2 linked regions of the Cryptosporangium aurantiacum genome follow. The protein of the gene in region 1 binds, or shares a complex with, the protein of each later gene. Links are inferred from orthologs where the notes say so. Each region holds a gene or a part of one and is shown in the gene's direction. Other genes may lie near its edges. The genes, in order: nusB and rpsJ.

Region 1 (13,835 bases):
AGCCGGGTTCCCGGTCTCCTGCAGCAGCGCGTGCAGCTCGGCGTCGACGAGCGGCCCGACGTCGTACAGGTTGAGCGGACCCTTGTTGCCCGCGCTGATCGAGAGGCTCGCGAAGCGGGCCGCCTGCTGGGTCCAGGTGGTCGCGCGGGTGTCGCCGAGCACGAGGCCCGCCCGGGCCAGCTCGGTCGCGCCGAGGGCCATGTCGTCGGCCCACGAGCTCTCCGGGTAGTACTCGCGCGGGTACGACGTCATCAGCGTGCCGTAGTCCTCGCCGCCCGCCAGGTCGAGGATCGTCGCGGCGGCGTCCAGGTGTGCCCTGGCCGCGGTCGGGTCGTCACCGGCCTCGACCTGCGCGGCCAGCGCGAACGCGGCCGCGACCCGGCCGGCGACGTTCGGGCTGATCTCCTCGCCCGGCTGGTTCGCCCGGAACACCGGCCGGTGGCTCAGGTACCGCTTCGACTCGCCGGACGCGCTGTCGTCGTCCTGGGGCAGCCGCCAGACGTCGTGGTCGCCGAGCAGCCCGTCCGCACCACCGCTGCCGAGCCCGACCTGCAAATACAGCGTCTGCGTCGACTCGTCCCACATCTTGTCCAGCCAGTCGACACCGAACGCCGCCTCCGCGCCGATACCGTCGATCGCCTTGCCGTTGCCGATGCTGGTGGCCCCTCCCCGTTCGGCCAGCAGCATCAGGGCCAGTGCGTACGCGGTGGTGTGGGTGAACTTCAGGTAGTCGCCGGCGTCGAACCAGCCACCGGTGACGTCGACGGCCGGGGCGCCCGCGGTCGCGGTCAGGTTCTTGCCCAGGTCGTCGCCGTCGGCGAAGTCCGGCGCGTCGTAGACCGTCGCCTTCGCGTCGTTGAGGTGGGACGGTTCGCGGGGGATCGGCTTGCTCAGCACGTCGGCGCCGTCCCGCTGTACCCCGAAGAACTCGACCGTGTCGGCTGCGACCTGGCCGAACAGCTCCCTGCTCGCGCCCACCACGAAGACCGGCGACACCGCGGTGATGCCGCCGGTGACCCGGATCCGGTAGGCGCCCGCGGTGCGTAAACCGGAGACGTCGATCGGGTACGTCGCCGGGTACCGCTCGCTCCACGCCCCCCGGTCGGTGCCGACCGTGCCCTTCAGCGCGACCGACCCGTCCTGCCGCTCGACGACGAACCCGGCGCTGTCCGCCTTACGCGGCGCCAGCAGCACGGCGACCTTGGTCTCGAGAGTGCCGTAGCCGACCTGGTCGGTGTGCACCACCGCGTCGGTGGGTCCCACCGGGCTCCAACTGCCGTCTTGGCTGGGCCGTTCGGGCTTCTCGTCGGACTCGCCCGTACAGCCGGCGACCAGCGCGAGCGTGGTGAGGACGGCGGATGCCGTGGTGAGCAGCCGGGGGAGGCGGTTGCGCACGAGTTCCCTTCCTGACAGATATCGGTGCGACCCGGACGTCGGGCCGATCAGCACGAGCCAGGTCGGTGGGTCGACCTGCATCCGGCCGCCGGCCACGGTCCGGCGGACGTGTAGCCGGTGGGGCGGCTACCGGATACAGGTAGTATCTGGTGACCTGCCAAGCGGGCGGTCACCGCCGCCCAGCCTCTCAGCTGATCCCTACGACTTGCGCACCGGCCCACGGCCTGCCACACGGCCTGTCGGACCGGCCGACCAGGAGACGAAGAGCTTCCGCATGGCCACCACGAACGACCTGAAGAACGGCATGACGCTGAACCTGGAGGGTCAGCTCTGGAACGTCGTCGAGTTCCAGCACGTGAAGCCCGGTAAGGGCGGAGCGTTCGTGCGGACGACGCTGAAGAACGTGCTGACCGGCAAGGTCGTCGACAAGACGTTCAACGCCGGCGTGAAAGTTGACACCGCCAACGTCCACAAGGCCGCCATGTCGTACCTGTACAAGGACGGCGAGGACTTCGTCTTCATGGACTCGGAGACGTACGACCAGATCACGGTGCCTGCGGCGACCGTCGGCGGCAACGCCGACTACCTGCTGGAGAACGCCGAGGTCACGGTCGCGCTGCACGACGCGACGCCGCTGTACGTCGAGCTTCCGGCGTCCGTCGAGCTCGTCGTCGCACACACCGACCCCGGCCTGCAGGGCGACCGGTCGACCGGCGGCACGAAGCCGGCCGAGCTGGAGACCGGCGCGACGATCCAGGTCCCGCTGTTCGTCAACACCGGTGACAAGCTGAAGGTCGACACCCGCGACGGGCGATACATCGGCCGGGTCACCGGGTGACTACCCCTCGCTCCAACCCGCGCCGAGACAACGACCCGGATCGGCGGTCGGCGCGTCGCAAGGCACGGAAGCGCGCCCTCGACATCCTGTTCGAGGCCGACGTCCGTGGTACCGAACCACTCGCGACCGCCCGCGACCGGCTCGCGCAGTCCGACCCTCCGGTTCCGGACTACGCGATCACGCTGGTCGAGGGCGTGACCGAGAACCGGCCCCGGCTCGACGAGCTGATCTCGACGTACGCCGAGGGCTGGACGCTCGACCGGATGCCCGCCGTCGACCGGAACCTGCTCCGGCTCGGCGTGTACGAGCTGCTGTTCCGCGAGGACATCCCGGACGCGGTAGCGATCGACGAGGCGGTGGATCTCGCCCGCGAACTCTCGACGGACGAGTCCCCGCGCTTCGTGAACGGCCTGCTAGGCCGTCTCCAACTCGTCAAAGCAGAACTTTGAGGGCGGCCCGCCTAGGACGACGCTGACAGGCGAGCGCGAGGCCTTGAGTATGACTAATACGAGGCGGCCTCGCGCTCGACTGCCAGCCCCGCCCTGAGCGGGCTCCACCTTCAGACAACTGCACGCGCCTGGCGGCGCTTTTCGCGGCATCCTGCGGACGTTGAGCCGCGAGCCGCCGCAGGCAACGACGAAGCCCCCCGCGCCATCGGCGCGAGGGGCTTCGTCGTAGGTGGCTCCAGCCGACACCCCCGGCTGGCGCTCCAGGGGTACTACGGCCGGATCGGGGTGGCGACCAGCACGTTCCACTCGGTCAGCTTCTCGATCAGGCCGGCGGGCGAGACGTCGAAGACGATCGCGAGCGTGCGGAGGTCGTCGGCGCGGATCGAGAGCACCCGGCCGTTGTAGTCACCGCGCTGCTGCTGGATGCTGCGGGCGAACCGCTGCACGGCACCGAGCTCGTCGCCGGGCAGCTGCTCGAGCCGCTCGAGGTCGATCACGACCTTGCTCGCGCCCTCGTGGCGACCGGGGCCGTCGCCGGGCAGGAGCTCCGCGATCGGGACCCGGTAGAACTCGGCCAGCTCGTTGAGGCGGGCGACGGTGACAGCCCGGTCGCCGCGCTCGTACGACCCGACGACGACCGCCTTCCAGCGACCACCGGACTTCTCCTCCACCCCCTGTAGCGAGAGGCCCTGCTGCTGCCGGATGGCTCGCAGCCGGGCGCCGAGGGCCTTGGCGTAATCGGACATTCGTTCTCCGAGGGGTAATGCGCATGCCCGGGGAAAGCATGCGGGCGGACGGGCAGCGACAAGCCGAGCCACGTCACCGCGCCCGGTCGCTACGGAGAGTGACCGTAGGCCCAGTGGGGCAATCCGGTCAAGGGGAATGGCGAAACCGTAGCCGCCCGGCGATGTGACGTTGAACGCCTCAGTCGATTCCACGCGGTAAGCAACCGTGCCCGATGTTGCTGCGCGGTGTGACCGCCATAGTTCACCATCCCGTCGTCACCTGGTTCGCATCGGTACCGGAACCTGTGTGCGGGGCGGTGCGAATCGGTACAGAAACCACCCCCCACGTGCGGTGGTGACTCCGCGGACGAGTGCTGTGATCTGGGTCGCGTGCGGCGTCTGATGCTTGTGCGGCGATCCGTCGCACACCGTACCGGCGCTGCTAGCGTTGCTCTTCGGAACGCACATCCTTTAACGACCCGTCCGGTGAGGCGGGGAAGGAGGTGGCCGGCGGTGACGCCTGCCTCGGAACCAGTGCCGGAGGGCACGACCCCGGTAGACCGGGAGATCCTCGATGACGCGGCGGTATCCCGAACCGTCGACCGGATCGCACACCAGATCCTGGAGAAGACCGACGGTGGCGCCGACACCGTTCTGCTCGGCATCCCGACCCGCGGCACCCCGCTCGCCCGGCGACTGGCCGAGCGGATCGAGACCTTCACCGGCGTGCGGCTCCCGGTCGGCGCCCTCGACGTCACGCTCTACCGCGACGACCTGCGGCTGCGCGGTCCGCGCGCCCTGGAGCGCACCGACCTGCCCAGCGACGGCGTTGACGGCCGCCGGGTGATCCTGGTCGACGACGTGCTGTTCTCCGGCCGGACGATCCGCGCCGCGCTCGACGCCCTGTCCGACCTCGGTCGCCCGCGGATCGTCCAGCTCGCCGTTCTCGTCGACCGCGGGCACCGCGAACTGCCGATCCGGGCCGACTACGTCGGCAAGAACCTGCCGACCTCCCGCACCGAGAGCGTCCGGGTGCAGCTCCGCGAGGTCGACGACCGGGACGCGGTCGTGCTGGCCAGGGCGGAGGTGGAGGCGTGATCACGCACCTGCTCTCCGCCGCCGACCTGGACGCCGAGACCGCGACGCTGGTGCTCGACACGGCCACCGAGCTCGCGGCGGCGGCCGGCCGAAGCGTCAAGAAGTTCCCGACGCTGCGCGGCCGCACGGTCGTGAACCTCTTCTACGAGGACTCCACCCGCACCCGGATCTCGTTCGAGGCGGCCGCGAAGCGGCTGTCCGCGGATGTCATCAACTTCTCCGCCAAGGGCTCCAGCGTCAGCAAGGGCGAATCGCTCAAGGACACCGCGCTGACCCTCCAGGCGATGGGCGCGGACGCCGTGGTGATCCGGCACCAGGCGAGCGGCGCACCGCACACGCTGGCGAAATGGGTCGACGGTGCGGTCGTGAACGCCGGTGACGGCACCCACGAGCACCCGACCCAGGCGCTGCTGGACGCCTACACGATGCGCAGCAGGCTCGGCCGGCTGGAGGGCCTGCGGGTCGGCATCGTCGGCGACGTCCTGCACAGCCGGGTCGCCCGGTCCAACGTCCTGCTGCTCTCGACGCTCGGCGCCGAGGTCACGCTGGTCGCGCCGCCGACGCTGGTCCCCGTGGGGGTGGGGTCCTGGCCGGTCACGGTCTCCTACGACCTCGACGCGGTCCTGCCGAAGCTGGACGTGGTGATGGCGCTGCGGGTCCAGCGGGAGCGGATGAACGCCTCGTACTTCCCGACCGAGCGCGAGTACGCCCGCCGCTACGGCCTGGACGCCCGGCGCCTGGGCGCGCTGCCCGAGCACGCGATCGTCATGCACCCCGGCCCGATGAACCGGGGCATGGAGATCGCACCCGAGGTCGCCGACTCACCCCGCTCGACGATCGTCGAGCAGGTCACCAACGGCGTGAACGTCCGGATGGCCGTGCTCTACCTGCTTCTCGGCGGCGCGGTCGGCCCGGCCCGGCCCACGCTGAACGTCCCGCCCGCGATCGACCCGGAAGGCGCCCGGTGAACCCCTCGTACCTGCTTCGTGGCGCGACGCTCCCGGACGGCACGGTCACCGACCTGCTGATCCGCGACGGCCTGCTCGCCGACGGCTCCGACCCGCAGGCCGAGGTCATCGACGCCCGGGGCCTGCGCGCCCTGCCCGGCCTCGTCGACCTGCACACCCACCTGCGCCAGCCCGGCCGGGAGGACGCCGAGACGATCGAGACCGGCAGCCGCGCCGCCGCGCTCGGTGGGTTCACCGCGGTCTGCGCGATGGCCAACACCGACCCGGTCGCCGACGCGGCCGGGATCGTCGAGCAGGTCTGGCGCCTCGGCCGCGAAGTCGGCCTGGTCGACGTTCAGCCGGTCGGCGCGGTCACGCTCGGGCTCGGCGGCGAGCGGCTGGCCGAGCTCGGCGCGATGGCCGACTCGGCCGCGCAGGTCCGGGTGTTCTCCGACGACGGCCACTGCGTGCACGACGCCGCGGTGATGCGCCGCGCGCTGGAGTACGTCAAGGCGTTCGACGGGGTCATCGCCCAACACGCCGAGGATCCGAAACTCACGGTCGGCGCGCAGATGAACGAGGGGGAGCAGTCGGCCCGGCTCGGGCTGACCGGCTGGCCCGCGGTCGCCGAGGAGGCGATCATCGCCCGCGACGCGCTGCTCGCCGCCCACGTCGGTTCGCGGCTGCACGTCTGCCACGTGTCGACCGCAGGCTCGGTCGAGGTGCTGCGCTGGGCGAAGAGCCGGGGCATCCGGGTCACCGCCGAGGTGACGCCGCACCACCTGCTGCTCACCGACGAACTGGCCGCGACCTACGACCCGGTCTACAAGGTCAACCCGCCGCTGCGCACCTCGGAGGACGTCACCGCGCTGCGGGAGGCGCTCGCCGACGGCACGATCGACGCGGTCGCGACCGACCACGCCCCGCACGCCCGCGAGGACAAGGAGTGCGAGTGGGCGGCGGCCCGGCCCGGCATGCTCGGGCTGGAGACCGCGCTGCCGATCGTCATCCACACGATGGTCAACACCGGGCTGCTCGACTGGGCCGGTGTGGCGGAGCGCCTGAGCAGCGCTCCGGCGCGCATCGCGAACCTCGACGGCAGGCACGGCCGGCCGCTCGCCGTCGGTGAACCGGCGAACCTGACGCTCGTCGATCCGACAGCCACCTGGACGGTCACCCCCGACGGGCTGGCCAGCATCAGCCGCAACACGCCGTACACCGGGCTCACGCTGCCCGGGAAGATCGTCGCGACCTTCCTGCGGGGTCGGGCGACGGTGCTCGACGGGAAGGCACAGGCATGATCGCCGCTGCGTACGAACGTCCACCCGACAACTGGACCGGCCGGATTCTCTTCACGCTCGGCGTCCTGGTGGTCTTCGCGCTGATCGTCTGGGCCGCCCGACGAGCCTGGAAGCGCCGTGTCGCGGCGCACGCCGACCTGCTGCCGCTGCCCGAGGGAACCGTCACCGATGCCACCCCGGCGTCCGACGGGCTCTACGTCGGCACCACCGAAGCGGGCTCCTGGCAGGCCCGGGTCTACGCCGGGAAGCTGGCCGACCGGGCCGCTGCCACCCTGCACACCGGCCCCGAAGGGCTGCTGATCGAGCGGGACGGCACCGCGCCGCTGTTCATCCCGGCCGCCGCGGTCCGGGAAGCCCGCCTGGACGCCGGGCTGGCGAACAAGGTCGTCGGCGGCGCCGGGCTGCTCGTCGTCACCTGGGAGCAGAACGGCTACCTGCTGGACAGCGGCTTCCGCGCCGACCACCGCATCGACAACGCCACTCATCTGCGCGAGATCGAGAAAGTCATCCTGGAGAAGACCGCATGAGCACCAAGACCCCTGCCCTGCTCGTCCTGGAGGACGGCCGCACGTTCCGCGGTGAGGCGTTCGGCGCGGTCGGCGAGACGTTCGGCGAGGCCGTCTTCACCACCGGCATGACCGGCTACCAGGAGACGCTCACCGACCCCTCGTACCACCGCCAGATCGTCACGATGACCGCGCCGCACGTGGGCAACACCGGCGTGAACCTCGAGGACGACGAGTCGGCGAAGATCTGGGTCGCCGGGTACGTGGTCCGCGACCCGGCTCGGATCTCGTCGAACTGGCGCGCGACCGGCGCGCTGAACGACCGGCTCGCCGACGAGGGCATCGTCGGCATCGCCGGCGTCGACACCCGGGCGCTCACCCGGCACCTGCGGGAGCGCGGAGCGATGCGCGCCGCGGTCTCCAGCAACGGCGCCAGCGCCGAGGAGGTGCTGGAACGCGTCCTGGCCAGCCCGCAGATGGCCGGCGCCGACCTGGTCGGTGACGTGACGACGCCCGAGCCGTACGTGGTGAACGCCGAGGGCCCGACGCGCTTCCGGGTCGCCGCGATCGACCTCGGGATCAAGCGCAACACCCCGCGCCGGATGGCCGCGCGCGGCATCGAGGTGCACGTGCTGCCGGCGACGTCGTCGCCGGAGGAGCTGCTGGCGCGCGGCGCCGACGGGGTGTTCTTCTCCAACGGTCCGGGCGACCCGGCGACCGCCGACACCGCGGTGAAGCTCGCGCAGGCCGCGCTCGGCGAGGGGCTGCCGACGTTCGGCATCTGCTTCGGCAACCAGGTGCTCGGCCGCGCGCTCGGGTTCGGCACGTACAAGCTCGTGTACGGGCACCGGGGCATCAACCAGCCGGTGATCGACCGGGAGACCGGCAAGGTCGAGATCACCGCGCACAACCACGGGTTCGCGGTCGACGCCCCCCGCACCGGCTCCGCCGAGACCGAGTTCGGGCGCGCCGAGGTGAGCCACGTCTGCCTCAACGACGACGTCGTCGAGGGGCTGAATTGCTTGGACAGGCCGGCGTTCAGCGTCCAGTACCACCCCGAGGCGGCGGCCGGTCCGCACGACGCAGATTACCTTTTCGACCGGTTCGTGAAGCTCATGGAAGGTGCGGCCTGATGCCGAAGCGCAACGACATCCGGCACGTGCTGGTGATCGGCTCCGGGCCGATCCTGATCGGCCAGGCCGCCGAGTTCGACTACTCCGGCACCCAGGCCTGCCGGGTCCTGCGCGAGGAGGGCCTGCGGGTCAGCCTCGTCAACTCCAACCCGGCGACGATCATGACCGACCCGGAGTTCGCCGACTCGACCTACATCGAGCCGATCACCCCGGAGTACGTCGAGCAGATCATCGCCCGCGAGCGGCCCGATGCCCTGCTGGCCACGCTCGGCGGCCAGACCGCGCTGAACACGGCGGTGGCCCTCCACGAGCGCGGCGTCCTGGAGAAGTACAACGTCGAGCTGATCGGCGCCGACATCGAGGCGATCCAGCGCGGCGAGGACCGGCAGCGGTTCAAGGACATCTGCGCGTCGGTCGGCGCCGAGACGCCCCGGTCCGCGGTGTGCCACTCGATGGAGGAGGTGCGCGCCACCGTCGCCGACCTCGGCCTGCCGGTGGTGATCCGGCCCTCGTTCACGATGGGCGGCCTCGGCTCGGGCATGGCGCACACGCCCGAGGACCTGGAGCGGATCGCGTCCGCCGGCCTGGCCGCCAGCCCGACCACCGAGGTCCTGATCGAGGAGAGCGTGCTCGGCTGGAAGGAGTACGAGCTCGAGCTGATGCGCGACCGCAACGACAACGTCGTCGTGGTCTGCTCGATCGAGAACGTGGACGCGATGGGCGTGCACACCGGCGACTCGGTCACGGTCGCCCCGGCGATGACGCTCACCGACCGCGAGTACCAGCGGCTGCGTGACGTCGGCATCGCGGTGCTGCGCGCGGTCGGCGTCGACACCGGCGGCTGCAACATCCAGTTCGCGATCCACCCGGAGACCGGCCGCCTGGTCGTCATCGAGATGAACCCGCGGGTCTCCCGATCCTCGGCGCTCGCGTCGAAGGCCACCGGCTTCCCGATCGCGAAGATCGCGGCGAAGCTGGCCGTCGGCTACACGCTGGACGAGATCCGCAACGACATCACGAAGCAGACCCCGGCCAGCTTCGAGCCGAGCCTGGACTACGTCGTCGTGAAGGTGCCGCGGTTCGCGTTCGAGAAGTTCCCCGGCGCCGACCCCGAGCTGACGACCACGATGAAGTCGGTCGGCGAGGCGATGGCGCTGGGCCGGTCGTTCCCGGAGGCGCTGAACAAGGCGCTGCGCTCGGCCGAGACCGGCTCGGGTGGGTTCTGGACCGTTCCCGATCCGGACAACGACGCGCTCGAGGCGCTGCGTACGCCCCACGACGGCCGCCTCTACGACGCCGAGCGGGCGCTGCGCCTGGGTAACTCGGTGGCCGAGGTCGCGGCGGTGAGTGGCTACGACCCGTGGTTCGTCGACCAGATCCTGTCGCTGGTCGAGCTGCGTGCCGAGCTGGTCGACGCCGCCGTGCTCGACGCCGACCTGCTGCTGCGGGCCAAGCGCGCCGGCCTGTCCGACCGGCAGGTCGCCGCACTGCGTCCGGAGTTCGCGGGTGAGGACGGCGTCCGCACGCTGCGGCACCGGCTCGGGGTTCGTCCGGTCTACAAGACCGTCGACACCTGCGCGGCGGAGTTCGCCGCGAGCACGCCGTACCACTACTCGGCCTACGAGACCGACCCGGAGGCGGAGACCGAGGTCGCGCCGAGCGACCGGCCGAAGGTGATGATCCTCGGCTCCGGTCCGAACCGGATCGGGCAGGGCATCGAGTTCGACTACTCGTGCGTGCACGCCGCGATGGCGCTCCGGGACGCCGGCTACGAGACCGTGATGGTCAACTGCAACCCGGAGACGGTCTCCACCGACTACGACACGTCCGACCGGCTCTACTTCGAGCCGCTGACGTTCGAGGACGTGCTGGAGGTCTGGCACGCCGAGAACACGTCCGGTCGCGAGGCCGGTGGGCCCGGTGTGGTCGGTGTGATCGTCCAGCTCGGTGGTCAGACGCCGCTCGGCCTGGCGCGGCGGCTGGCCGCGGCGGGCGTCCCGGTCGTCGGGACGCCGCCGGAGAGCATCCACCTCGCCGAGGAGCGCGGCGCGTTCGGCCGGGTCCTGGAGGAGGCCGGGCTCCCGGCTCCGAAGCACGGCCTGGCCACGTCGTACCGCGAGGCCCGGACGATCGCGGAGACGATCGGCTATCCGGTCCTGGTGCGGCCGTCCTACGTGCTCGGTGGGCGCGGCATGGAGATCGTCTACGACGACGCCACGCTGGAGTCCTACATCGCCAGGGCGACCCAGGTCAGCCCCGAGCACCCGGTCCTGGTCGACCGGTTCCTCGACGACGCGATCGAGATCGACGTGGACGCGCTGGCCGACGGCACCGGCAACGTCTTCCTCGGCGGCGTGATGGAGCACATCGAGGAGGCCGGGATCCACTCCGGCGACTCGGCCTGCGCGCTGCCGCCGATCACGCTCGGCTCGTCCGACATCGAGAACGTGCGACGCTCGACCGCGGCGATCGCTGCCGGGGTGGGCGTGAAGGGGCTGCTCAACGTCCAGTACGCGTTGAAGGACGACACGCTCTACGTGCTCGAGGCCAATCCCCGGGCGTCCCGGACCGTGCCGTTCGTGAGCAAGGCGACCGCCGTGCCGCTGGCGAAGGCAGCGGCCCGGATCATGCTCGGCGCGACGATCGCCGAGCTGCGGGCCGAAGGCCTGCTGCCGGCCGAGGGCGACGGCGGGACGCTGGCGCTGGGCCAGACGCCGATCGCGGTCAAGGAGGCGGTGCTGCCGTTCAAGCGGTTCCGCACGACGTCCGGGGCCGGTGTGGACAACCTGCTGGGCCCGGAGATGAAGTCCACCGGCGAGGTGATGGGCATCGACACCGCGTTCGGCGCCGCGTTCGCCAAGAGCCAGGCCGGGGCGTACGGCTCGCTGCCGACCGAGGGCCGGGTGTTCGTCTCGGTGGCGAACAAGGACAAGCGCTCGATCGTCTTCCCGGTCAAGCGCCTGACCGACCTGGGCTTCGAGGTGATCGCGACGCACGGCACCGCGGAGGTGCTGTGGCGGCACGGCATCCCGGCTCGCGTGGTGCGCAAGCACTTCGAGCCCGCCAGCGGCGACGACGATCACGATGTGGTCACGTTGATCCAGGAGGGTGAGGTTCAACTCGTCATCAATACGCCGTACGGCAACTCCGGGCCGCGGGTCGACGGGTACGAGATCCGCTCCGCCGCGGTCTCGGCCGATGTGCCGTGCATCACGACCGTGCAGGCGGCGGCCGCGGCCGTCCTCGGCATCGAGGCCCAGCTGCGGGGCGAGCTGTACGTCCGGCCGCTCCAGGAGCTGCACCGGGCGCTGCGTCCATGAGCGTTTACCGGGTCCTGCGCGACCAGGCGCTGTTCCGGCTCGGTGGCGGTGACGCCGAGCCGGCTCATGAGCGCACGCTGGCTCTCCTGACTCGGTTCGGCCGCGTGCCCGCCGCAGTGGCTGCCGGGCGTCGCTGGGCCCTCGGCGATGCCCCGGGGCTGAGCCGCACGCTGTTCGGCGTCCGGTTCCCGGGGCCGGTCGGGCTGGCCGCCGGCATGGACAAGAACGGGGTCGCGCTGTCGGCCTGGGCGGGGCTCGGGTTCGGGTTCGTCGAGGCCGGCACCGTGACCGCGCACGCCCAGCCGGGCAACCCGCGCCCGCGGCTGTTCCGGTTCCCCGCCGACGAGGCGATCGTCAACCGGATGGGGTTCAACAACCGGGGCGCGGCGGCGCTGGCCGCCCGGCTGGCCGACCTGTCCGCCGGTGGGACGCCGCCGCTGCCGATCCCGGTCGGCGTCAGCCTCGGCAAGTCCAAGGTGACGCCGCTGGACGAGGCGGTCGAGGACTACCTGACGTCGCTGCGGCTCGTGCACCGGTACGCGGACTACGTCGCGGTCAACGTCAGCTCGCCGAACACACCGGGGCTGCGCGCGCTGCAGGACCGTGCGGCGCTCGACGCGCTGATCGGCGCGTTGGCTTCGGAGGCCGCAGCGCTCAGCGTTTCCCCGGGACCCCGCCGCCCGGCCGGAAAGCCGGTGCCGCTCGTCGTCAAGATCGCACCGGACCTGACCGACGCGGCGATCGGCGAGGTCCTCGAGGTCTGTGCGGCGCACGGCGTCGCCGGGGTGATCGTGGCGAACACCACGCTGAGCCGCGCGGGCGTGGACACCACGGAGGCCGGTGGCCTGTCGGGCGCGCCGCTGACCGCCCGGGCGCGGGAACTGGTCGGGTTCGTGGTCCGGGAGACCGACGGACGGCTGCCGGTGATCGGCGTCGGCGGGATCCTCACCGCCGCCGACGCGACCGCTCTGTTCGACGCCGGCGCGGCGCTCGTGCAGGTCTACAGCGGGCTGATCTACCGCGGTCCCGGACTGGTCCGGGAAATCAACCGAACCGTCACTCAGCGTGGCGTCGGACGATCGCCGCTCGGCGAGGGTGTTCCCGGCCCGCTGAGCAGCCCGCAGAGCGGTTTTCGACAGGCGGTGCAGGGTTCGGTGACCACCCGCGGGGTGACGAAGCTCAGCGGGCCTGGCAACGGGGAGGGGTCCGAGTGACGCAGGTCGCGACCACGACCGACCACTTCGGTGCGCGGCTGGCCCGTGCGGTCGCCGAGCGGGGACCACTCTGCGTGGGCATCGACCCGCACCCGGGGCTGCTCGACGCCTGGGGCCTGACCAGCGACGCCGACGGCGTGGAACGGTTCGCCCGCACGGTGGTCGAGGCCCTGGCCGCCCAGGTCGCGGTGCTCAAGCCGCAGTCGGCGTTCTTCGAGCGGTTCGGCAGCCGCGGGATCGCGGTACTCGAGCGGGTGATCCGCGACGCCCGTGCGGCGGGCGCCCTGGTGCTGAACGACGTCAAGCGCGGCGACATCGGCAGCACCGTGGACGGGTACGCGGCCGCGTACCTGGACCCCGCTTCGCCGCTGTGCGGTGACGCGATGACCGCGAGCCCGTACCTGGGCTTCGGGTCGCTGGCCCCGCTGATCGCCACCGCGCGCGAACACGGCAACGGGGTCTTCGTGCTCGCGCTGACGTCCAACCCCGAGGGACCCCAGGTTCAGCACGCGGTCGCCGCCGACGGCCGGACCGTGGCCCAGACGATCCTGGACTCCGTCGCCGACGCCAACGCCGGGTACGACCCCTACGGGCCGGTCGGGGTCGTCGTCGGAGCGACCGTGGGGGACACCGGGCACGATCTGAGCCGGGTCGGCGGACCGTTCCTCGCGCCCGGTCTGGGCGCGCAGGGCGGCACCGCCGACGACCTCCGCGCGGTGTTCGGGGACGCCCGCCGGGCGGTGCTTCCGTCGGTCTCCCGCGAGGTGCTGCGGGCGGGTCCGGGGGTGTCCGCGTTGCGCTCGGCGGCAGCCCGGGCTGCGGACGAATTTCGGACTGTGCTTGCCTAGGAGCAGGCCGGTTCGGGTGCCCCGAACGGACGTAGGTGTTGCCTTCGTCTCGATGGGTACT
Region 2 (13,370 bases), on another replicon or contig:
GACCCGACGTTCAAGGTCCACAACGACGAAGAGACCGGTCAGACGGTCATCGGCGGCATGGGCGAGCTGCACCTCGAGGTGCTGGTCGACCGCATGCGGCGCGAGTTCAACGTCGAGGCGAACGTCGGCAAGCCGCAGGTGGCTTACCGCGAGACGATTCGTCGCTCGGTCGAGGGCTACGACTTCACCCACAAGAAGCAGACCGGTGGTTCCGGTCAGTTCGCGAAGGTGAAGATCAACATCGAGCCGATCCCGCAGGACGGGGACGCGCCGAGCTACGAGTTCGAGAACAAGGTCACCGGTGGCCGCGTGCCGCGGGAGTACATCCCGTCGGTCGACGCCGGCGCCCAGGACGCGATGCAGTACGGCGTTCTGGCCGGTTACCCGCTCGTCGGCATCAAGTTCACGCTGGTCGACGGCCAGTACCACGAGGTCGACTCTTCGGAGATGGCCTTCAAGATCGCCGGTTCGATGGCGCTTAAGGAAGCGGCCCGCAAGGCCGACCCCGCGCTGCTCGAGCCGATGATGGCGGTCGAGGTCACCACGCCCGAGGAGAACATGGGCGACGTGATCGGCGACCTCAACTCGCGGCGCGGTCAGATCCAGGCGATGGAGGAGCGCGGCGGTGCCCGCGTCGTCCGTGCTCTGGTTCCGCTCTCCGAGATGTTCGGCTACGTCGGAGACCTCCGGTCGAAGACCCAGGGCCGGGCGAGCTACTCGATGCAGTTCGACTCCTACGCGGAGGTTCCCCAGAACGTCGCGAAGGAGATCATCGCCAAGGCAACGGGCGAATAAGCCCCGAGCCGAAGGCGATACCCGACCCGCAATAGATCCGGACGCACGGCGTTCCAGGTTTTAGTCCACAGGAGGAAAGACCAGTGGCGAAGGCGAAGTTCGAGCGGACCAAGCCGCACGTCAACATCGGGACCATCGGTCACATCGACCACGGTAAGACGACGCTGACCGCGGCGATCACCAAGGTCCTGCACGACAAGTACCCGGACATCAACCCCTTCACGCCGTTCGACCAGATCGACAAGGCGCCGGAGGAGCGGCAGCGCGGTATCACGATTTCGATCGCGCACGTCGAGTACCAGACCGAGGCGCGGCACTACGCGCACGTCGACTGCCCGGGTCACGCTGACTACATCAAGAACATGATCACGGGTGCCGCCCAGATGGACGGCGCGATCCTGGTCGTGTCCGCGACGGACGGCCCGATGCCGCAGACCAAGGAGCACGTGCTCCTGGCCCGCCAGGTCGGCGTTCCGTACATCGTCGTCGCCCTGAACAAGGCCGACGTCGTGGACGACGAGGAGATCCTGGAGCTCGTCGAGCTCGAGGTTCGGGAGCTGCTCAACCAGTACGAGTTCCCGGGTGACGACGCTCCGATCGTGCGTGTCTCGGCGCTGAAGGCGCTCGAGGGCGACGCCGAGTGGGGCGAGAAGATCATCGAGCTGATGAACGCGGTCGACGAGACCATCCCGGAGCCCGAGCGGGACCTCGACAAGCCGTTCCTCATGCCGATCGAGGACGTCTTCACGATCACCGGTCGCGGTACGGTCGTCACCGGCCGTGTCGAGCGGGGTGTGCTGAAGGTCAACGAGACCGTCGACATCGTCGGCATCAAGGAGACCAAGCAGACCACCACGGTCACCGGCGTCGAGATGTTCCGCAAGCTGCTCGACGAGGCGCGTGCCGGCGAGAACGTCGGTCTGCTCCTCCGCGGCATCAAGCGCGAGGACGTGGAGCGCGGCCAGGTTGTCATCAAGCCGGGCACCACGACCCCGCACACCGAGTTCGAGGCGCAGGTCTACATCCTCAGCAAGGACGAGGGTGGCCGCCACACGCCGTTCTTCAACAACTACCGTCCGCAGTTCTACTTCCGCACCACCGACGTGACCGGTGTCGTCACCCTCCCCGAGGGCACCGAGATGGTCATGCCGGGTGACAACACCGAGATGTCGGTGAAGCTCATCCAGCCGGTGGCGATGGAGAACAACCTGCGGTTCTCGATCCGCGAGGGTGGTCGGACCGTCGGCGCCGGCCGCATCACCAAGATCAACAACTAGTTGTCCGCTGGGGCCGCGTGCGGCCCCGACGCGACGCGGCGGTCGGGTCGCATTGATCCGACCGCCGCGCCGCGCGGCGACTATCCGGCAGCCACCCGACCCCCGGCGTAACAGACAGGACTGAAGGTTCCATGGCGGGACAGAAGATCCGCATCCGGCTCAAGGCCTATGACCACGAGGTCATCGACAGCTCGGCGCGGAAGATCGTCGACACCGTGATCCGCACCGGTGCGTCGGTTGCGGGCCCCGTGCCGCTGCCGACCGAGAAGAACATCTACTGCGTGATCCGCTCGCCGCACAAGTACAAGGACTCCCGCGAGCACTTCGAGATGCGGACCCACAAGCGGCTGATCGACATCCTCGACCCGACGCCCAAGACCGTCGACTCGCTCATGCGGCTCGACCTTCCGGCCGGCGTCGACATCGAGATCAAGCTCTAGGACGTAGTCGCGCTCGAGTTCGGACTCAGGACTCGACAACGCATTACGTATACCGCTGAAGGACACGCCCGGCCGGTTATCCAGGCCGGGAGAGGATCCGGACCAAAGAGAGTCGGAAAGAAGAGATGGACAGGCAGATCAAGGGGATCCTGGGCGAGAAGCTCGGCATGACCCAGGTCTTCGACGAGAACAACCGGATCGTTCCGGTGACCGTCGTGCAGGCCGGGCCGAATGTCGTGACCCAGGTTCGTACCCCCGAACGTGACGGCTACTCCGCGGTCCAGCTGGCCTTCGGCGGCATCGACCCGCGGAAGGTGAACAAGCCGGAGAGCGGCCACTTCAAGGGCGCCGGCGTCACCCCGCGGCGGCACCTCGTCGAGGTGCGCACCACTGACGCGGCCGAGTACGAGGTCGGCCAGGAGGTCTCCGCGGAGATCTTCGAGGCGGGCATCAAGGTCGACGTCGTCGGCACCAGCAAGGGCAAGGGCTACGCGGGTGTCATGAAGCGGCACGGCTTCAAGGGCCTCGGCGCCGGCCACGGTACCCAGCGCAAGCACCGCGCGCCGGGTTCGATCGGCGGCTGCGCGACCCCGGGTCGTGTCTTCAAGGGCCTGCGCATGGCCGGCCGCATGGGCGGCGTCCGTACCACCACGATGAACCTCAGCGTCCACCGCGTCGACGCTGAGAAGGGCCTGATCCTGGTCAAGGGCGCTGTGCCCGGGCCCAAGGGCGGCCTGGTGCTCATCCGCACCGCCGCCAAGACCCAGCTTGGTAAGGGCGGTGTGGCGAAGTGACCACGATTGACATCGTCGACGCCGGCGGCACGAAGACCGGCACTGCCGACCTGCCCGCCGAGATCTTCGACGTGACGACGAACGTTCCGCTGATCCACCAGGTCGTGGTGGCCCAGCAGGCAGCGGCCCGGCAGGGCACGCACAAGACGAAGACCCGCGGGGAGGTGTCCGGCGGTGGGGCCAAGCCCTACAAGCAGAAGGGCACCGGCCGCGCGCGTCAGGGTTCGACCCGCGCGCCGCAGTTCACCGGCGGTGGCGTCGTCCACGGCCCGCAGCCGCGCGACTACTCGCAGCGGACGCCCAAGAAGATGAAGGCTGCTGCCCTCCGGGGCGCGCTCTCCGACCGGGCCCGCGGCGGTCGCGTGCACGTGCTCGAGTCGCTGGTCTCCGGCGACGCGCCGTCCACCAAGGACGCGGTCAAGGCGCTGGCGAACCTGTCCAGCTCGCGGCACGTCCTGGTCGTGGTCGCCCGCGGCGACCGCACCGGCTGGCTGTCGGTTCGGAACATCAAGGAAGTCCACGTCCTGGCGCCCGACCAGCTCAACACGTACGACGTGCTGATCAGCGACGACGTGGTGTTCACCAAGGACGCGTACGACGAGTTCTGTGCTGCCAGCGCCGGCCAGATCTCTTCCGGTGGCGCTACCGCCAAGGCCAGCTCCGCCGAGCTCGACACCGAGGAGACGAAGTGATTTACGACCCGCGCGACATCCTGCTCGCTCCGGTCGTCTCGGAGAAGAGCTACGGACTGCTGGACGACAACAAGTACACGTTCTACGTGCGCACGGACGCGAACAAGACGCAGATCAAGATCGCGGTCGAGCAGGTTTTCAACGTGAAGGTCACGGCGGTCAACACGCTGAACCGGCAGGGGAAGCGGAAGCGGACCAAGTTCGGCACGGGTAAGCGGAAGGACACCAAGCGCGCGATCGTGAGCCTCGCGCCGGGTGACCGCATCGAGATCTTCGGGGGACCGGTCTCCTGACGGGGGCCGGACCGAATCTGAGGATCGAGAGCTGAGGGATACAGATGGGCATCCGCAAATACAAGCCGACAACGCCAGGCCGGCGTGGTTCGAGCGTCGCCGACTTCGTCGAGATCACCCGTGACCACCCGGAGAAGTCGCTGGTCCGGCCCCTGCACAGCAAGGGCGGCCGGAACGCGCACGGTCGGGTCACCACCCGCCACCAGGGCGGTGGGCACAAGCGTGCCTACCGGCTGATCGACTTCCGCCGGGCCGACAAGGACGGTGTGCCGGCCAAGGTCGCGCACATCGAGTACGACCCGAACCGCACCGCGCGCATCGCGCTGCTGCACTTCGTCGACGGCGAGAAGCGGTACATCGTCGCGCCGAACAAGCTGCGTCAGGGCGACCGGGTCGAGACCGGCCCCGGTGCCGACATCAAGCCGGGCAACAACCTCCCGCTGCGCAACATCCCGGTCGGTACGGTCGTTCACGCGATCGAGCTGAAGCCGGGTGGTGGCGCGAAGATCGCCCGCTCCGCCGGTGCGAGCGTCCAGCTGGTGGCGAAGGACGGGCCGTACGCCCAGCTTCGTATGCCGTCCGGTGAGATCCGGAACGTCGACGCGCGCTGCCGCGCGACGGTCGGTGAGGTCGGCAACGCCGAGCAGTCGAACATCAACTGGGGCAAGGCCGGTCGCATGCGGTGGAAGGGCAAGCGCCCGACCGTCCGTGGTGTGGCGATGAACCCGATCGACCACCCGCACGGTGGTGGTGAGGGCAAGACCTCTGGTGGTCGTCACCCGGTCAACCCCAAGGGCAAGCCCGAGGGGCGCACTCGCCGGGCCAACAAGGCCAGCGACAAATTCATCGTCCGCCGCCGCAAGACCAACAAGAAGCGCTGAGGTTGTAGGCCATGCCCCGCAGCTTGAAGAAGGGCTACTTCGTCGACGACCACCTGATCAAGAAGGTGGACGCGCAGAACGCCCGGGGAACCAAGAACGTCATCAAGACCTGGTCGCGTCGTTCGACCATCACGCCGGAGATGATCGGCCACACGCTGGGCGTCCACGACGGACGCAAGCACGTGCCGGTGTTCGTCACCGAGGCGATGGTCGGCCACAAGCTGGGCGAGTTCTCGCCGACCCGCACGTTCAAGGGCCACGAGAAGGACGACCGCAAGAGCCGCCGCCGCTGACGCGGATCCAGGTGCGTCTGGTGAGCCGGGCGCGGATAGACGAGAGAGCAGACAGATGGCAGTGATCGACGGCAAGCGCGTGAATCCGCGGCGCGTGCAGCTGCTCGGGGACGCCCCGGGCGCATTCGCCGAGGCGCGGTATGTCCGGACGACGGCGATGAAGACCCGGCGTGTGGTCGACCTCATCCGGGGTCTGCCCGCGAAGGAGGCGCTGACCGCGCTCAAGTTCGCCCCGCAGGCCGCCAGCGAGCAGGTCTACCGGGTGGTCGAGAGCGCGATCGCGAACGCCGAGCACAACGAGCGGCTCGACCCCGACTCGCTGCTCGTGACGAAGGCCTTCGTGGACGAGGGCCCCACGATGAAGCGGTTCCGGCCGCGCGCCCAGGGGCGTGCGTACCGGATCCGGAAGCGCACCTGCCACATCACTGTCGTGGTGGAGAGTGTGGCCCCGGCGGCGAAGCCGAAGCGGGCGCCGAAGAAGGCGAGCGGCGGCCGAGCGGCAGCCACGAAGGGAAGCGCCGAGTAATGGGTCAGAAGGTTAACCCGCACGGCTTCCGGCTCGGCATCACGACCGAGTGGAAGTCCCGCTGGTACGCGGACAAGTTGTACAAGGACTACGTCGGAGAAGACGTGGCGATCCGGAAGATGATGTCGCGCGGCATGGAGCGCGCCGGCATCGCCCGGGTCGACATCGAGCGCACCCGTGACCGGGTTCGCGTCGACATCCACACCGCCCGGCCGGGCATCGTCATCGGCCGCCGCGGCGCGGAGGCCGACCGGATCCGTGGGCAGCTCGAGAAGCTCACTGGCAAGCAGGTGCAGCTGAACATCCTCGAGGTCAAGAACCCCGAGGCGGACGCGCAGCTGGTCGCCCAGGGCGTTGCCGAGCAGCTCTCGAGCCGGGTCAGCTTCCGTCGCGCCATGCGTAAGGCCATGCAGTCGGCGATGAAGTCGCCGGGCGTCAAGGGCATCCGGGTGCAGTGCGCCGGTCGCCTCGGCGGTGCCGAGATGTCGCGGTCGGAGTTCTACCGCGAGGGCCGGGTGCCGCTGCACACGCTCCGCGCGAACATCGACTACGGCTTCTACGAGGCCCGCACGACGTTCGGCCGGATCGGCGTCAAGGTCTGGATCTACAAGGGCGACGTCGTGCAGAGCCGCGCCGAGCGCGAGGCGGCCGAGGCCGCGCTGCGCCAGCACCGTGGCAACCGTCCGGAGCGTCGTCGTGGCGCCGGTGGCGGCGGCGGCGGTCGTGGCCGCGGCGAGCGTCAGGGCGGCGGTCGGGGTGCCGAGCGCACCGAGACCGAGGCCCCGGTGGCCACGGAGACCCCGGCGACCGAGGCTCAGGTCGAGACGCCGGTGGCCACCGAGGCCGCAGCCGCTCCTGTTGTCGAGGCGCCCGCCGCGGCACCAGCTGAGAACACCAGTCAGGAGGGCTGACCCATGCTGATTCCCCGCAGGGTCAAGCACCGTAAGCAGCACCACCCGACGCGTCGCGGCGCGTCCAAGGGCGGTACGGCGGTCACCTTCGGCGAGTACGGCATCCAGGCGCTGGAGCCGGCCTACGTGACCAACCGGCAGATCGAGTCGGCGCGTATCGCGATCACCCGGCACATCAAGCGTGGCGGCAAGGTCTGGATCAACATCTACCCGGACCGCCCGCTGACCAAGAAGCCTGCCGAGACCCGGATGGGTTCCGGTAAGGGTTCGCCGGAGTGGTGGGTCGCCAACGTCAAGCCGGGTCGTGTGCTCTTCGAGCTGCAGTACCCGAACGAGCAGATTGCTCGCGAGGCCATGCGCCGTGCGATCCACAAGCTGCCGATGAAGTGCCGGATCGTGAAGCGCGAGGGGAGTGAGGCGGCATGAGCAGCGGCCCGAACGACAAGGCTGCTGAGCTGCGCGAGCTCGACGACGAGCAGCTCGTCACCCGGTTGCGGGAGGCCAAGGAGGAGCTGTTCAACCTCCGCTTCCAGAGCGCGACCGGTCAGCTGGACAACAACCGCCGACTCCAGGTCGTCCGCCGGGACATCGCCCGGATCTACACGATCATGCGGTCGCGTGAGCTCGGCATCGAGCAGGCGCCGAGTGAGGTGACGGCATGAGCAGTGAGGACACCGTGAGCACGGAGACTGAGTCGCGGAACGACCGCAAGGTCCGTGAGGGCTACGTGGTCAGCGACAAGATGGACAAGACGGTGGTCGTCGAGGTCGAGGACCGCGTCAAGCACCGCCTGTACGGCAAGGTCATCCGTCGCACCCACCGGCTGAAGGCGCACGACGAGCAGAACGACTGCGGCGTCGGCGACCGGGTCCGGTTGATGGAGACGCGGCCGCTGTCGGCCACCAAGCGGTGGCGCGTCGTCGAGATCCTCGAGCGCGCGAAGTAGTGCCGCTGCCCGAGGGTTCGCGAGAACCCTCGGGCACAATATGAAAGTTCCGTTCCGCCAGGCTCTCTCGGAGAGAACCGGCGCGACATCAATGGAGTTGACGTGATCCAGCAGGAGTCGCGACTGCGCGTCGCCGACAACACTGGGGCCAAGGAGATCCTGTGCATCAGGGTCCTGGGTGGCTCCGGCCGGCGGTACGCGGGTATCGGCGACATCATCGTGGGCACCGTCAAGGACGCCATCCCCGGCGCGGGCGTGAAGCGCGGTGACGTCGTGAAGGCCGTCGTCGTCCGCACCGTGAAGGAGAAGCGGCGGCCAGACGGCTCCTACATTCGTTTCGACGAGAACGCCGCGGTCCTGATCAAGGACGGTGGTGACCCGCGCGGGACCCGTATCTTCGGCCCGGTCGGGCGTGAGCTGCGGGACAAGCGGTTCATGAAGATCATCTCGCTGGCCCCGGAGGTGCTCTGACCATGGCGAAGCTCAAGGTGAAAAAGGGCGACACGGTCCTGGTCATCGCCGGCAAGGACAAGGGCGCCAAGGGCAAGGTGATCCAGTCGTACCCCGACACCCAGCGGGTGCTCGTCGAGGGCGTCAACCGGATCAAGAAGCACACCAAGGTCTCCACCACGCAGCGCGGCGCCAAGTCGGGCGGGATCGTGACGCAGGAGGCCCCCATCCACGTCAGCAACGTGATGGTGGTCGGCGGCGACGGTAAGCCGACCCGGGTGGGGTACCGGACCGAAGAGGTCACCGGCGACGACGGCCGGGTTTCGCGCAAGCGGATCCGCGTCTCCCGGCGGACCGGTGAGGACATCTGATGACTGCCCCGGCCACCGAGAAGATCCAGCCGCGGCAGAAGCTGCGGTACCGCGAGGAGATCGTCCCCGCGCTGCGCGAGCAGTTCAGCTACTCGAACGTCATGCAGGTTCCCGGCGTCGTCAAGGTCGTCGTGAACATGGGCGTCGGCGACGCCGCTCGTGACTCGAAGCTGATCGACGGCGCGGTCCGCGACCTCACCGCGATCACCGGCCAGCGCCCCCAGGTGCAGCGCGCCCGGAAGTCGATCGCGCAGTTCAAGCTGCGCGAGGGCATGCCGATCGGCGCGAAGGTCACGCTCCGGAACGACCGTATGTGGGAGTTCCTGGACCGCCTGCTGTCGATCGCACTGCCCCGGATCCGCGACTTCCGCGGTCTGTCCGGCAAGCAGTTCGACGGCCACGGCAACTACACGTTCGGCCTCAACGAGCAGTCGATGTTCCACGAGATCGACGTGGACAAGATCGACCGCCAGCGGGGCATGGACATCACGGTCGTGACCACCGCGACGACGGACGAGGAGGGTCGGGCGCTGCTCAAGCTCCTCGGCTTTCCGTTCAAGGAGAACTGAGCATGGCGAAGAAGGCCCTGATCCAGAAGGCTTCCGGCAAGCAGAAGTTCAAGGTGCGTGCGTACACTCGCTGCCAGCGTTGTGGCCGTCCGCGCGCCGTGTACCGGTCGTTCGGTCTGTGCCGCATCTGCGTGCGGGAGATGGCGCACCGCGGCGAGCTTCCCGGAGTCACCAAGTCCTCGTGGTGACGCGCAGCGCGCAGATCGCCACCTCGTATGAAGGACCTGGGCACAGGTCCGCTGCTTCGCCGAAGGCCTTCGGGAACCGCGGCGAGAAAGGCATGAACCCATGACGATGACCGACCCGATCGCAGACATGTTGACTCGTCTGCGCAACGCCAACTCGGCGTACCACGACCGGGTGACGATGCCCCACTCGAAGCTCAAGGCGCACGTCGCCGAGATCCTTCAGCAGGAGGGCTACATCGCCGGCTGGACCGTGGCCGACTCCGAGACCGGCGTGGGCAAGGTCCTCACCGTTGACCTGAAGTACGGCCCGAACCGGGAGCGGAGCATCGCCGGTCTGCGGCGCGTGTCGAAGCCGGGTCTGCGGGTGTACGCGAAGTCCAACAGTCTGCCCCGCGTGCTGGGCGGCCTCGGCGTGGCGATCATCTCCACGTCGTCGGGCCTGCTCACCGACCGGCAGGCGACCAAGCGTGGAGTGGGCGGGGAAGTCCTCGCCTACGTCTGGTAGGGGAGAGCATGTCACGCATCGGTAAGCTGCCGATCCCGGTGCCTTCCGGCGTCGACGTCGCCATTGACGGCGCGACGGTCACCGTGAAGGGCCCGAAGGGGACGCTCACCCACCAGGTCGTCGAGCCGATCACGATCGGTCGCGGCGAGGACGGTTCGATCGAGGTCTCGCGCCCGAACGACGAGCGTCGGGCGAAGGAGCGTCACGGGCTGACCCGCACGCTGGTGGCGAACATGATCGCCGGCGTCACCAACGGGTACAGCAAGACCCTGGAGATCCAGGGCACCGGTTACCGCGTCCAGGCCAAGGGTTCCGACCTCGAGTTCGCGCTCGGGTTCAGCCACCCGGTCACCGTCCGGCCGCCGGAGGGAATCTCCTTCCGCGTCGAGAAGCCGACCCAGTTCGTGGTCGAGGGCATCGACAAGCAGCTGGTGGGCGAGGTCGCCGCCAACATCCGCAAGATTCGTCCGCCGGAGCCTTACAAGGGCAAGGGCGTTCGATACCAGGGCGAGAACGTCCGGCGTAAGGCCGGAAAGGCAGGTAAGTGATGGCTGCGTCTCTGCTTCAGCGCAAGTCCGGCGCCGGCGTCTCCGCCGTCCGCCGGGTGGGCAAGGCGCGTCGCCACTTCCGCCTGCGGAAGAAGGTCGTCGGCACCGAGGCCCGTCCGCGTCTGGTCGTCACCCGGTCGACGCGACACATCTACGCCCAGGTCATCGACGACACGGCCGGCCGCACGGTCGCCTCGGCGTCGACCCTGGACGTGTCGATCCGCGGTGGCGAGGGCGACAAGTCGGCCCTCGCCAAGAAGGTCGGCGCGCTGGTCGCCGAGCGGGCGAAGGCGGCCGGTGTCGACGCGGTCGTGTTCGACCGCGGCGGCAACAAGTACCACGGGCGGATCGCGGCTCTGGCCGACGCTGCCCGCGAAGGTGGGCTGGAGTTCTGATGATCGCCAGCACCGAAAACACTTACGAGGGGAACGTCTGATGCCTGGTCAGCAGCGCCGAGGCGGTGGAGGCGGGGACCGCCGGGACCGCCGCGACGGCGGGCGGGGCGGAGCGGCCCCGGAGAAGTCGCCTCACATCGAGCGCGTCGTCGCCATCAACCGTGTGGCGAAGGTCGTCAAGGGTGGTCGTCGCTTCAGCTTCACCGCGCTGGTCGTGGTGGGCGACGGTGACGGCACCGTGGGTGTCGGTTACGGCAAGGCGAAGGAGGTGCCGGCCGCCATCGCCAAGGGCGTGGAGGAGGCCAAGAAGCACTTCTTCAAGGTGCCGCGGATCGGCTCGACCATCGCTCACCCGGTTCAGGGTGAGGACGCCGCCGGCGTCGTCCTGCTGAAGCCCGCCAGCCCCGGTACCGGTGTCATCGCCGGTGGTCCGGTGCGCGCGGTGCTGGAGTGCGCCGGCATTCACGACATCCTGAGCAAGAGCCTCGGTTCGTCCAACGCGATCAACATCGTGCACGCCACGATCGCGGCGCTGAAGATGATCGAGCGTCCCGAGGCGATCGCGGCCCGCCGCGGTCTGCCGCTCGAGGACGTCGCTCCCGCGGCGCTGCTGCGGGCTCGGGCCGGAGGGGAGTGACATGGCACGCCTCAAGGTCACCCAGATCCGGTCGGTGATCGGCACCAAGCAGAACCAGCGTCACACGCTGCGCTCGCTGGGGCTCAAGCGGATCAACGACGTCGTCGTGAAGGAAGACCGCCCCGAGATGCGCGGCATGGTGCACACCGTGCGGCACCTCGTGACGGTCGAGGAGGTCGAGTAACGCCATGGCCCTCAAGGTCCATCACCTGAAGCCGGCCCCCGGCGCCCACACCCCGAAGACCCGTGTGGGTCGCGGAGAGGGCTCCAAGGGTAAGACGGCTGGTCGCGGTACCAAGGGAACCAAGGCCCGCTACCAGGTTCCGGCGCGCTTCGAGGGTGGGCAGATGCCCATCCACATGCGACTGCCGAAGCTGAAGGGCTTCAAGAACCGGTTCCGCGTGGAGTACCAGGTCGTCAACCTGGACCGGCTCGCCGAGCTGTTCCCGGACGGCGGCGAGATCGGCCCGGAGGAGCTCGCGCTCGCCGGTGCCGTTCGCCCGAACCGCCTGGTCAAGATCCTGGGCGACGGCGACCTCGGTGGCGTCAAGCTCACCGCGTCGGCGCACAAGTTCTCGGCCACCGCCAAGGAGAAGATCCTGGCGGCCGGCGGCACGGTCAACGAGATCACCGAAAGCTGAACCACTGCGGCGTCCGGCCCGGGCGGAACTCGCCCGGGCCGGACGCCGTTGGTCTCTATGGCTCCTCAGGCCCCTCTCAGGGAGCTGTGCTCACGCCGAGATTCGACGTGGGCCATCGGAGACCGACCGACTGTTAGAGTCGCACCACAGGCCCGCGCCTGACGGCGGAGCGGGCTGCCCCGACCACACTGGGCCGCGGCTGACCTCTCTGGGTCACCGGCCTGACCGATCAGCGGGCCACGACGATGGGTCCGTGCGCAGGAGGACTTGTGCTCGCCGCCTTCGGTAGGGCGTTTCGTACGCCCGACCTGCGCAAGAAGATTTTCTTCACGCTGTTCATCATTGCGATCTACCGAGTCGGCGCCACGCTGCCGTCACCAGGCGTGTCCGTCACCAACATCAATCAGTGCATCGACCAGCTCAAGACTGGTGGTGGCAGCGAGGTCCTGACGCTGCTGAACCTGTTCAGCGGAGGCGCACTCCTCCAGCTGTCGGTGTTCGCGCTGGGGATCATGCCGTACATCACGGCCAGCATCATCCTGCAGCTGCTCGTCGTGGTCATTCCGCGGCTCGAGCAGCTGCGCAAGGAAGGCCAGGCGGGTCAGGCCAAGATCACGCAGTACACGCGTTATCTGACTATCGGCCTGGCCGTTCTCCAGTCGACCGGTTACATCGCGCTCGCCCGGAGCGGCAACCTGTTCCAGGGCTGCAACCTCTCGATCATCCCGAGCAACACCGCCCAGCCGCAGTGGCTGACGCTGACCACGCTGGTCCTGACGATGACCGCGGGTACGGCAGTGGTCATGTGGCTCGGCGAGCTGATCACGGACCGCGGCGTCGGCAACGGCATGTCGGTCCTGATCTTCACCTCGATCGCGGCGCGCATGCCGTACGAGGGCAACAACATCCTGGAGACCAAGGGCGGTCTGGTCTTCAGCATCGTGCTGGTGATCGTTCTGGTCGTCATCGCGCTCGTCGTCTTCATCGAGCAGGCGCAGCGGCGGATTCCGGTCCAGTACGCGAAGCGGATGATCGGCCGGCGAATGTACGGCGGCACGTCCACCTACATCCCGCTGAAGGTGAACCAGGCCGGCGTCATTCCGGTGATCTTCGCCTCATCGCTGCTCTATCTGCCGCAGCTGTTCAGTCAGCTCGGTGACCCGGAAAACCCGGGTTCGGTGCAGCGATTCGTGGACAAGTGGATTACGCCCGCGGACT

What was found.
Region 2: the proteins of nusB (region 1) and rpsJ are in contact, whole or in part, in a solved structure (PDB 3D3B), measured with the Escherichia coli proteins. The link is inferred for Cryptosporangium aurantiacum from one-to-one orthologs.

Annotation. Positions count from the first base shown.
Region 1 is NZ_FRCS01000011.1:64,488-78,322, reverse strand. Bases 1,073-3,955 are described here. They hold nusB (transcription antitermination factor NusB), read left to right. Parts: upstream 1,073-2,229; coding sequence 2,230-2,682; downstream 2,683-3,955. Other genes in these bases: pyrR (bifunctional pyr operon transcriptional regulator/uracil phosphoribosyltransferase PyrR), read left to right, coding at 3,942-3,955; bldD (transcriptional regulator BldD), read right to left, coding at 2,952-3,428; efp (elongation factor P), read left to right, coding at 1,670-2,233; BUB75_RS30550 (glycoside hydrolase family 9 protein), read right to left, coding at 1,073-1,476. Outside these bases: more of BUB75_RS30550, read right to left, coding at 1-1,072; more of pyrR, read left to right, coding at 3,956-4,505; BUB75_RS30525 (aspartate carbamoyltransferase catalytic subunit), read left to right, coding at 4,502-5,473; BUB75_RS30520 (dihydroorotase), read left to right, coding at 5,470-6,753; BUB75_RS30515 (PH-like domain-containing protein), read left to right, coding at 6,750-7,280; carA (glutamine-hydrolyzing carbamoyl-phosphate synthase small subunit), read left to right, coding at 7,277-8,392; carB (carbamoyl-phosphate synthase large subunit), read left to right, coding at 8,392-11,712; pyrF (orotidine-5'-phosphate decarboxylase), read left to right, coding at 12,923-13,774. UniProt on the Escherichia coli protein: Part of the processive rRNA transcription and antitermination complex (rrnTAC). The complex forms an RNA-chaperone ring around the RNA exit tunnel of RNA polymerase (RNAP).
Region 2 is NZ_FRCS01000005.1:513,502-526,871, reverse strand. What follows is about bases 929-3,857. They hold rpsJ (30S ribosomal protein S10), read left to right. Parts: upstream 929-2,203; coding sequence 2,204-2,512; downstream 2,513-3,857. Other genes in these bases: rplD (50S ribosomal protein L4), read left to right, coding at 3,303-3,857; rplC (50S ribosomal protein L3), read left to right, coding at 2,638-3,306; tuf (elongation factor Tu), read left to right, coding at 929-2,072. Outside these bases: fusA (elongation factor G), read left to right, coding at 1-795; more of tuf, read left to right, coding at 879-928; more of rplD, read left to right, coding at 3,858-3,998; rplW (50S ribosomal protein L23), read left to right, coding at 3,995-4,291; rplB (50S ribosomal protein L2), read left to right, coding at 4,336-5,172; rpsS (30S ribosomal protein S19), read left to right, coding at 5,184-5,465; rplV (50S ribosomal protein L22), read left to right, coding at 5,521-5,991; rpsC (30S ribosomal protein S3), read left to right, coding at 5,991-6,902; rplP (50S ribosomal protein L16), read left to right, coding at 6,906-7,328; rpmC (50S ribosomal protein L29), read left to right, coding at 7,325-7,564; rpsQ (30S ribosomal protein S17), read left to right, coding at 7,561-7,848; rplN (50S ribosomal protein L14), read left to right, coding at 7,951-8,319; rplX (50S ribosomal protein L24), read left to right, coding at 8,322-8,669; rplE (50S ribosomal protein L5), read left to right, coding at 8,669-9,238; BUB75_RS20055 (type Z 30S ribosomal protein S14), read left to right, coding at 9,241-9,426; rpsH (30S ribosomal protein S8), read left to right, coding at 9,527-9,931; and 6 more genes. UniProt on the Escherichia coli protein: Involved in the binding of tRNA to the ribosomes. Part of the processive rRNA transcription and antitermination complex (rrnTAC). The complex forms an RNA-chaperone ring around the RNA exit tunnel of RNA polymerase (RNAP).